DNA from 2 places in the Vibrio sp. SCP2 genome. Region 2 is predicted to be linked to the other one. Evidence: predicted binding sites of a transcription regulator. Region 2 holds the regulator's gene; the other holds the start of a gene.

Region 1 (4,773 bases), on a different contig from region 2:
GGTCGACGATCAATAGTGAAGAAACATTTTCTTCCGCCATTTTGATTGCCGCGTTCTGAATCGCTTCAGACATTGGAATCGTTGGCGCTTCACTGGTGAGTAGGGTTCTTACTTTGGACGTCGTCAGGTCGTTTTGTTCACTGCTATTAGAGACGGTTTGACGCAAACGCGCGGTATCTTCTACCTCAACGAAATCAGCGAAGGTTTCATGCTCGTCGTAGAGTTCTTGGAAGACCGCCTCAGGGATACAGTAGAGCAGAGTATCTTTTATCGCTTTGGCTGGGAAACGCACTTTGTTGTTTGTGAGCAGCCCCATCTGACCAAACAAGGATCCTTCATCAAGACGGTTGTAGAGTTCGCCTTTGCGTCGATAAACTTCAACCACACCGCTTCGTACCATATAGAGATCGTGGATCTCATCGCCGAAGTGGATGATAGGCGTATCTTCACGGTAGTAAGAAATCTCAACGTGTTTGGTGACATAGTTGAGTACATCGTCTTCGAGTTCGTCAAAAGGTGGGTGTTGGGATAGGAAATTTTTAATTTCCAATAACTCTGCTTCCATGAAAACATCCGGTCTGTTCGAGTAATGTTTCAATGGTACATGATCTTGTGGTGGACTGCATGACTTGTCGAGATGGCGCTAAAGAAAAAAGGCTAAGTTTTAATCACTTAGCCTCTTCGAGAATTCGTTGGTCAATCGCGGTTAGCTTAAGCCAATAATATTGCCTTCGTCATCGAGATCGAGATTCATAAACGCAGGCTTCTCTGGTAAGCCCGGCATCGTCATTACGTTGCCACAAAGCGCATAAACAAAGCCCGCACCCGCACACAGTCTCAGTTCGCGGATTGGAACATCAAAGCCAGAAGGCGCGCCTTTTATACTACCGTTGGTAGAAATAGACAGTGGCGTTTTCGCAAGGCATACCGCTAAGTCATCAAAACCGTGCTGTTTTAACTCATCAAGTTGTTTTCTTGCTTGGTAGCTCAATGTAACCCCACAAGCGCCATAACCTGCTTCAGCAACAGCCATCAGTTTTTCTTCGGTTGTTTGGCTAAATTGGTACAGAGGTTTGAAGTGAGCCGTTTTGTTACACTGTGCGATGACTTTCTCTGCTAACTCTACTGTGCCGTCACCACCTTTAGCAAAGCCTTCACTGATAGCGACTTCGACATCATTTGGCAACGCTTCAATCATAGCTTTTAGTGCTTGAAGTTCTTGGTCACTGTCTTGCGGAAAACGGTTGATCGCAACGACCGCAGGCACACCGTACTTGTTGACGTTGTTAATATGCCATTTTAAGTTTCCGAATCCAGCAACGAGGGCATTTTCGTCATTTTCAAATAGCGACTCAGGTATCGCTTGGCCTGGTTTTAGGTCGTAGTGCCCAGAGTTCGCTTTGAGGCCGCGTAGTGTAGCCACTATCACTGCACAATCGGGTGATTTATCTGACATTTGAGCTTTGATATTACACGCCTTCTCAAACCCCATATCTGAACCAAAGCCACCTTCAGTCACAGTGTAATCGCACAGTTTTGTCGCGATGTTGTCAGCGATTATTGATGAGTTACCATGAGCAATATTAGCAAACGGCCCTGCGTGGATAAGCGTTGGAACGCCTTCTAAGGTTTGCATTAAGGTTGGCTCAATCGCTTCTTTCATGCTGACGGCCATGGCACCAGCGACCTGCAAATCTTCCGTGGTGATAGGTTTGCCTTCGATATCGTAAGCGACAACAATACGGCCAATGCGTGCGCGAAGGTCTTTTAAATCAGAAGCAAGAGCAAGAATCGCCATAAGCTCAGAAGCGGCTGAGATATCAAATCCATCTTGGCGTTCGAAGCCATTAATCGTTTTATTGGCTTCATTTTGACCGACAGTAACCATACGTAGCGCTCGGTCGTTGTGGTCCATGACACGTTTCCAGACAACGCGCTGAGGGTCAATTTTGAGGGCAGTCAAACCACTGCGCTGTTCAAAGTCTTTACAGCCTTGACGTTGCTCGTGATAGATACGCGCATCTATGGCCGCTGCGGCTAAGTTGTGCGCTGCGGTAACCGCATGAATATCGCCTGTAAGGTGCAGGTTTAGCTCTTCCATTGGAGCCACCTGAGAGTAACCACCGCCTGCAGCGCCACCTTTGACACCAAATACAGGGCCCATTGAAGGTTGGCGTATACATGCCATGACTGAACGTTTGAGTTTGGCAATGCCCTGAGACAGACCAATCGTCGTCACTGTTTTGCCTTCGCCGAGTGGCGTTGGCGTAATCGCGGTAACCAGAATAAGCTTGCCAGTTGAGTTTTCCTGCAGACGTTTGAGGCTGTGTAAACTTACTTTAGCCTTGTGCTTTCCTTGGCTATGGAATTCGTTGGCATGCAAACCAGCACGCTCAGCAACTTGAGAAATTGGGTGTAGTTTTGTCTCGCGACAGATCTCAATATCAGACAGCATAAAACCCTCAAAATAGACACATAAAAAGTGAGGCAATCGTTTGCGTGCAAATAATAGCGATTAAATTTGCTTTGTAAAGCTCTGATTGTAGGAGAGTGGATTATACGTGTGTCATGGGCGATGGGCAAAAGAAAGCCCCATGTAAATTACGATGGGGCGTTTTCGTTAGTACCAGTCATCTTCAGGGATTATTTTCCCTTCAGGAGCATAAGGATCATCATCAAATGGATGTTCTGCCTTGTTCCTAAGGCTATCAAGTTGATGTTCGAGCATCTGTACGGTGTCGTAATCACCTTCTGAGCAGGCAACATAAATTTGTTGTTCTAAAGCTCTAATGCTGTCATTGATACCCATAGTCACCTCCCTGAGCGTGTCATGCGCAGTTGAACGGTTCTACCTATTCTCAAATCTATTGTAGTCAAGTAGGCCAAATTCGATAGGTTGATCCTCTTGATACCATGCATGAATTCTGTCGCTAAACGGCCAGAATTGGTCTGAACTACGACGAATTGCAAAGGTATCCAACAGCTTAACGTAATCTTCTTCGCTCGAAATATTTTTCAACATTTCGACCAGTTTTGGCACTTGCTGTTCTTTAAGGGATAGATACGCAGCAGGGTAGCTGCCGATCACTCCACGAACCAAAGTAAGGTCATCATTGGCTGGATCGCGGTTACTCTCTTCATCAAATAGACTGGAAATGTTGGTATGAGCATTGTTGTGCAGCAAGGTGTAGAGCTGATCTTTACCACTATCAGACTCAATCATTAACATCATTATCTGAGGTAGATAGATAAGCCCTTTGCCTTTGATGCTATCTATACTACGTAGCAGTTGCTCATTTTCCTGCTTCATTCCCGTTTGCTCGATCTTGAAGCGGTTAGTTAAAACAGGAGCAAGTTGAGTCTGCAAAATATCGTATAGCTCAGCTTTTGGATCGTCTGTCTGATACGGCACTTGTGTAGGTTGATCAAACGGCTTAACGTTACGTTGTAAGAAGTCACTAAGCTGAGCACTTTGGTCTTTGTACCAACTTGAGTGCTCTTTATGGCGCATCTCTCTAGGCAGTAGGGCAACGAAGTTACTTTCGCCTTCTAGGCGCAAGAAATCCATAAACATTCGCGTCATTAACTGATGGCCGAAGTTGCCGTACACATCGAACCCAGCCACTAGTAAATAGTGGATACGCTCGATGAGAGCATAGTCCAGTACCCAAGCGGTTTTTGGGGGAGTGCCGACTAAGCCCTGAACAACAGAAGCGCTATCAAAGTGCCTGAATACTGTAAGGGCAGCGTTCTGATTGGTTCCTTCTCCCGTCCAAATGACATCGGTGGTAAGATGCTTACCGCCTTCAAACCACTGATTGATAAAGTCAGACTTTGCTTGTAAATAACGCGCTTGCTGCCTTGAATAAGATACCCAGTTCGTCACGGGCAAGGTATTGCTTTCAAGCTCACCAGGCAGTTTTAAGTTGTCTGCTTGCGCGCGATAAAACTCGTTCACTTCAGGAATATCTGCTTTGTCTGGGTCGAGGAAGAACACCCAGAAGCGGTCATTGATGACATTTAGCGCCAATTGCCCACGACACACTGGTCCTTTGATGAAGGCATTGATCGTGTTCTGGGAATTGTCGAGCATAAACTTGAAGCGCGCTTTAACCGGTATATCAATAAACGCCGTCATCGGGTTTGCGGCGATATCTGGGGTATAGCCAGGTAGCTTCGCAACATCATAATCCGCGTCGATAAACCACTCTTTCCAATCATTGATTCGCTGTTCATTCAAGGCAAATGGCATATGAGTTTTATCAACAATGGTGCCTTGCTCTGGAATCAATCGGTAATAAACGCGAGAAACGCCCGGATCATCATACGGTCGGCGAGTCGCAATGCGCTTCACAGGTTGGCCTGGTGGAGTCGCAGAGCGCACTAAGGTAAAGAAGCGTGGCTGCTGTTCGTTTAAGTCGGAAAAGTATAAGTGCGACAAAAACAGATGTTCGTAGATGTAACGAGAAGTAAGCTGAACCTTACGAGAACTTTTGTTGAGCAGTGTTTCGTATTCGCTCACTAGCTGTGCTTGCGCTGGCGTTAAAGGCAGCGGCTGATTCATTATCGCACCATCTTGTAGCCAACTGATCAGCGTGGAGTATTCGTTGGAAGCGAGGTTTGGCATCCCATAAGGCATACCCCAAGTCGGGTAGTCCTGTAAGTACTGGTCATATTCTTCAATCGTCGGACAAACTTGAGAGCGGTCAATTGAAAAATCGAACCCTTCGAGTTGAGTTTGATCTGGCAGCGGGTGAGCCTCTTTTTGCATCA
Region 2 (4,773 bases):
ATAAAGTTACGCAAGCATGGGCTAAATACACGCCTAAAGCGGTGTACTTGGAGCAAACCGAGCGTTATTGGCACGAAACCTTAGGTCAAATTTGGCAAACGCTTAGGAATTGGGCGTCAGATTATGAAGAGCAAGCGCTGCAAGCCGCTGAAAGTAAAGTTTGATTTTTGATACCAATCAGAATAAGAAATCTAGATAGAAAAATACCGAGGCAAGCCTCGGTATTTTTATGTCTGTTAGCTTGGTGTTAGGGTCTATTGACCTTAGTCACCGGCAAACATATAGCCTTCGCCATGAACGGTAACAAAGATTTGTGGATTCTTTGGATCGAATTCCATTTTTGCTCGCATGCGACGAATCAAGACATCGATGGTGCGATCGTTTGGCGCATCAACACGGTGGCTGATCATGTTTAAGATACGTTCGCGGCTGAGAACCTGATTTGGATAAGAGGATAAAGCCACAAGCAGTTCATATTCTGCTTTAGTCAGCTTAACCGGCTCACCGTTACGACTCAGTGCACGGCGCTGAACGTCAAACGTCCACTCACCAAAGCGAACAACATTATCATCTTGCTTCGCTGCGCTGTCAGAGCCCGACGAGTTACGTGCAGCGGAAATTCGCCACAGTAAATTCTTGACTCGAACCAATAGCTCGCGTAATTCAAAAGGTTTAGTGACATAGTCATCGGCACCCATTTCGAGACCAACGATTTTGTCGATGCAGTCCGTGCGTCCTGTTACCAGGATAATTCCAATGTCTGATTGACTGCGAAGTTCGCGAGTTAGCATTAATCCATCTTCACCGGGTAGATTAATATCCAACATCACCAAATCAATCGCGTTGCTTTGTAGCATGTCTCGCATCTGCTCGCCGCTTTCTGCTTCGCTGACTTGGTAACCTTCATTCTGAAAGTAGCCAACGAGCTTACTGCGAGTCACTACGTCGTCTTCTACTACTAGTACGTGATAACTCATCTGCACCACTTAATTTGCATTGGGAATAGTTCTATCATTTATTCTATTCATAAATAGTAACATTTCTAGTATTTATCACTTTAAAAACGAGAAAGATGATTTTTTATTGATTCAAGACAAAACCGCCGCCTTTGTTAATAAATGCTCATAATTCATCTTTTATTGTCACGTAAGCCATTACCGCTATTCATTTTTATTAGTTACACTAATAGGTAGTTATTTTGGGAGTGATACCTAATGCAAGAAATCAAAGCATTCAACGAGAAACGTGCGGAAATCTATTGGTGGCTTTCAAGCCTTTACGCCAAAGAGTTAACTGAAGAGAACCTTGAGCAGTACCATTCAGCTCAAATCCGCTCTTTCCTTACTGGCCTTGGCGAGAATGCCGCTCTTAAACCGTCGATTGATCGTGTCATTGATGCACTTAATCGCTTAATCGATCGCGAAGATGCACAACTAGAGCTTGCTGCTGATTTTTGTGATCTATTTTTGAAGTCTGACCGCGACTCTGCACTACCTTACGCTTCAATGTACATTGGAGAGACTGGCCTGCTTAACGACAAACCAGCGAAAGAGATGGAAGCGTTAATGCTAGAGCATGGTGTTGCTGTCGATGAAGGCTTAAATGAACCTGCTGACCATATTGCCATTGAGCTGGATTTTCTCGGCAACCTCATCATTCGCTCTAATGAGCTTGAGCAAGAGCGTCATATTGAAGAAGCACTGATCGAGCAAGAGGGCTTCATTCGTCAGCACCTTCTAAGTTGGACCCCTAAGTTTTCAGCTAAGTGTCAAACACTCGATGAGTTCGGTTTTTACTCGGCGATCGCTTCTCTCACAGTGGCATTCTTAGAGTTAGATTGCACATACTTAATTGGTGAATAGAGTCTGACAATGTGAACTGACACAGGTCAGTTCGAAGAAATGTGTTTGCCCTAAGTCGGATTGCGGTCTAAAATCGTGACCGCAAACGATAAAAATGAACTATTCAAATACAAACCGCTAAATAAGAGCGGTTTTTGTGTTTCTGATACTTTCTGCCAACTTATTCTAAACTGAATATATTCTCGTGGCAGTCATCGACAGGACAAAATTTATGGCCACTATTAAAGACGTTGCTCGCCTTGCTGGTGTTTCAACAACCACTGTGTCTCACGTGATTAACAAAACACGCTTTGTTGCCGAAGCGACACAAGAAAAAGTGATGGAAGCGGTAACCGAGCTTAATTATGCACCGAGTGCAGTTGCTCGTAGTCTTAAGTGCAACACTACTCGTACAATCGGTATGTTAGTGACGCAATCGACGAACCTATTTTTCTCAGAAGTTATCGACGGCGTAGAAAGCTACTGTTACCGCCAAGGTTACACCTTGATTCTGTGTAATACAGGCGGCATCTATGAAAAACAACGCGACTACATTCGCATGCTGGCTGAAAAGCGCGTAGATGGCATCTTAGTGATGTGTTCAGACCTGACCGAAGAGCTGAGCGAAATGCTTGATCGCCACAAAGATATTCCAAAAGTAGTTATGGATTGGGGCCCAGAAAGTTCTCAAGCAGATAAGATCATCGATAACTCAGAAGAAGGCGGCTACTTAGCAACCAAATACCTAATTGAACGTGGTCACACTGACATCGCTTGTTTAAGTGGTCACTTCGAAAAAGCAGCATGTGTTGAGCGTATTAGTGGCTTTAAGCGTGCCATGGCCGAAGCGGAACTACCGGTAAATGAAGATTGGATTCTTGAAGGTAACTTCGAATGTGATACAGCGGTATTGGCGGCAGATAAAATTGTTGCAATGGATAAAAAGCCAACAGCCGTGTTCTGTTTTAATGACACCATGGCACTTGGTTTAATGAGCCGTCTACAACAGAAAGGCATTCAAATACCTCAAGATATCTCAGTAATCGGCTACGATAATATTGAACTGGCCGAGTACTTCTCTCCGCCACTTACAACGGTTCACCAACCCAAACGTCGTGTTGGTAAGAATGCCTTTGAAATTCTTCTTGAGCGAATTAAAGACAAAGAGCACGAAAAACGCGTGTTTGAGATGCACCCAGAGATTGTTGAGCGTAATACCGTTCGTAATCTAAATAAATAACCTTAAGTCAGACGCTTAGCTAGTAGCCGTACTATTGGCTAAGCGTATATCTCTCCTCTATTTATTGAACCAATGTCACATTTATCCTATACAAACGTGATGTTCTGCGCAGAATTTATTTATTCTTAAAGTGTTCGATTAATGCCACGAACAGGGCAAACCATTCCGAAAGGATGGGACGCAAAGCCTCCGGCCTTAAACAATTTATTGTCTGGTAGCGGGGTTGCCGATGGCGAATATGCAAACTGTCATACCGCTTTTACTTGCACTCGTATGACACCTTACTGACAATGTCTCTGCATAATTTTGCTAATCTCTCGGACCTGCATTGGTGGCGTATACTTATACACCGAGAAAACACAGCATGGATAAACCAATACTAAAAGACTCAATGCGTTTATTTGAGCAGCTAGGACATATCAAGTCTCGCTCAATGTTTGGTGGCTTTGGCATTTTTGCTGATGACACTATGTTCGCACTTGTCGTCAACGATAAGCTTCACGTACGCGCGGACGCGGCTCTCGCTAAACAGTTTAAATCTCAAGGGCTAGAACCTTACGTATACAAAAAACGCGGCTTTCCCGTAGTGACGAAGTATTTTGCGCTTTGTGATGACTGGGCAGCAGACGCAGGTAAAACGTTAAAGATTGCGACTGTCGCTTTAAAAGCAGCAAACCAAGAGAAGCAAACCCAATCGCAAGCGAAGCCGAACCGTTTGAAGGATCTGCCGAACTTAAGGTTAGCGACTGAGCGTATGCTCAAGAAAGCAGGTATAGACACGGTTGAAAACCTAGAAGAAGTGGGTGCCGTACACGCTTTTAAGGCTATACAGTCCACACACTCTGCCGATGTCAACATCGAACTTCTCTGGGCTTTAGAAGGCGCAATTAAAGGCACACACTGGTCGGTAATCCCACAAAGCCGACGTCAGGAGCTGTTAACGCAAGTCAGCTAATCCAATACAATATATGTAGAAGAAGTCAGCCTTAGTGCTGACTTTTTTTATTGCTTTTTATCTGCAGTTTGAAATTTGTCGCTTGCTTTCCCTGTCTTGTCTAGTAACACTAATATTTGATATCCATGAAATTAAATGGAGCTGCTCAACATGAATAAAAAGATCATCCTAGGAATTGTTTTCGTCGCTTTGATTGTTTTGCTTGGCGTTAATTTTGGCCAGTATCTCACGCTAGAAAACGCTAAAGCCCAACAAGCAGAGCTTGCAGCATTTATCGCTGACAACTTTACTATTGCAGCTGCTAGCTATTTTATCGCCTATGTTGCCATCACCGCTTTCTCTATTCCTGGCGCTGCGGTCGTGACTCTTTTGGGTGCTGCCCTTTTCGGTTTCTGGACGAGCTTACTGCTAGTTTCTTTCGCTAGCACCATAGGTGCAACACTCGCATTTTTGAGCAGCCGATACTTGTTGCGTGATTGGGTACAAAGCAAATTTGGTGAAAAGCTCAATGCCATCAACCAAGGCGTTGAAAAAGATGGCGCATTTTATCTGTTCTCACTGAGATTAATTCCAGTGTTCCCATTCTTCCTCATCAACTTGTTAATGGGTTTAACACCTATCGCGACGGCTCGATTCTATTTGGTGAGTCAACTCGGTATGTTGCCTGGAACAGCCGTTTACTTAAATGCCGGGACACAACTGGCTCAAATTGACAGCTTGTCGGGTATCGTCTCTCC

Evidence for each region. The regulator PurR, encoded in region 2, represses purine synthesis genes. The targets are predictions, from matches to a motif close to TNANGNAAACGTTTNCNTNA.
Region 1: a site for PurR is predicted at 2,484-2,503, ahead of AC5O63_RS07275 (formate--tetrahydrofolate ligase). Genes of this name have one in related genera too.

Annotation. Positions count from the first base shown of each region.
Region 1 covers NZ_JCAFVV010000001.1:1,519,402-1,524,174, forward strand. The annotation lists gene AC5O63_RS07270 (DUF294 nucleotidyltransferase-like domain-containing protein) at 1-565, opposite strand, end outside; gene AC5O63_RS07275 (formate--tetrahydrofolate ligase) at 707-2,455, opposite strand; gene AC5O63_RS07280 (hypothetical protein) at 2,621-2,809, opposite strand; gene AC5O63_RS07285 (fatty acid cis/trans isomerase) at 2,849-4,773, opposite strand, start outside.
Region 2 covers NZ_JCAFVV010000003.1:407,267-412,039, forward strand. The annotation lists gene elyC (envelope biogenesis factor ElyC) at 1-164, shown strand, start outside; gene torR (two-component system response regulator TorR) at 264-977, opposite strand; gene torD (molecular chaperone TorD) at 1,215-1,862, shown strand; gene purR (HTH-type transcriptional repressor PurR) at 2,074-3,081, shown strand; cyclic di-GMP riboswitch class I at 3,226-3,312, shown strand; gene AC5O63_RS13000 (TfoX/Sxy family DNA transformation protein) at 3,446-4,036, shown strand; gene AC5O63_RS13005 (TVP38/TMEM64 family protein) at 4,187-4,773, shown strand, end outside.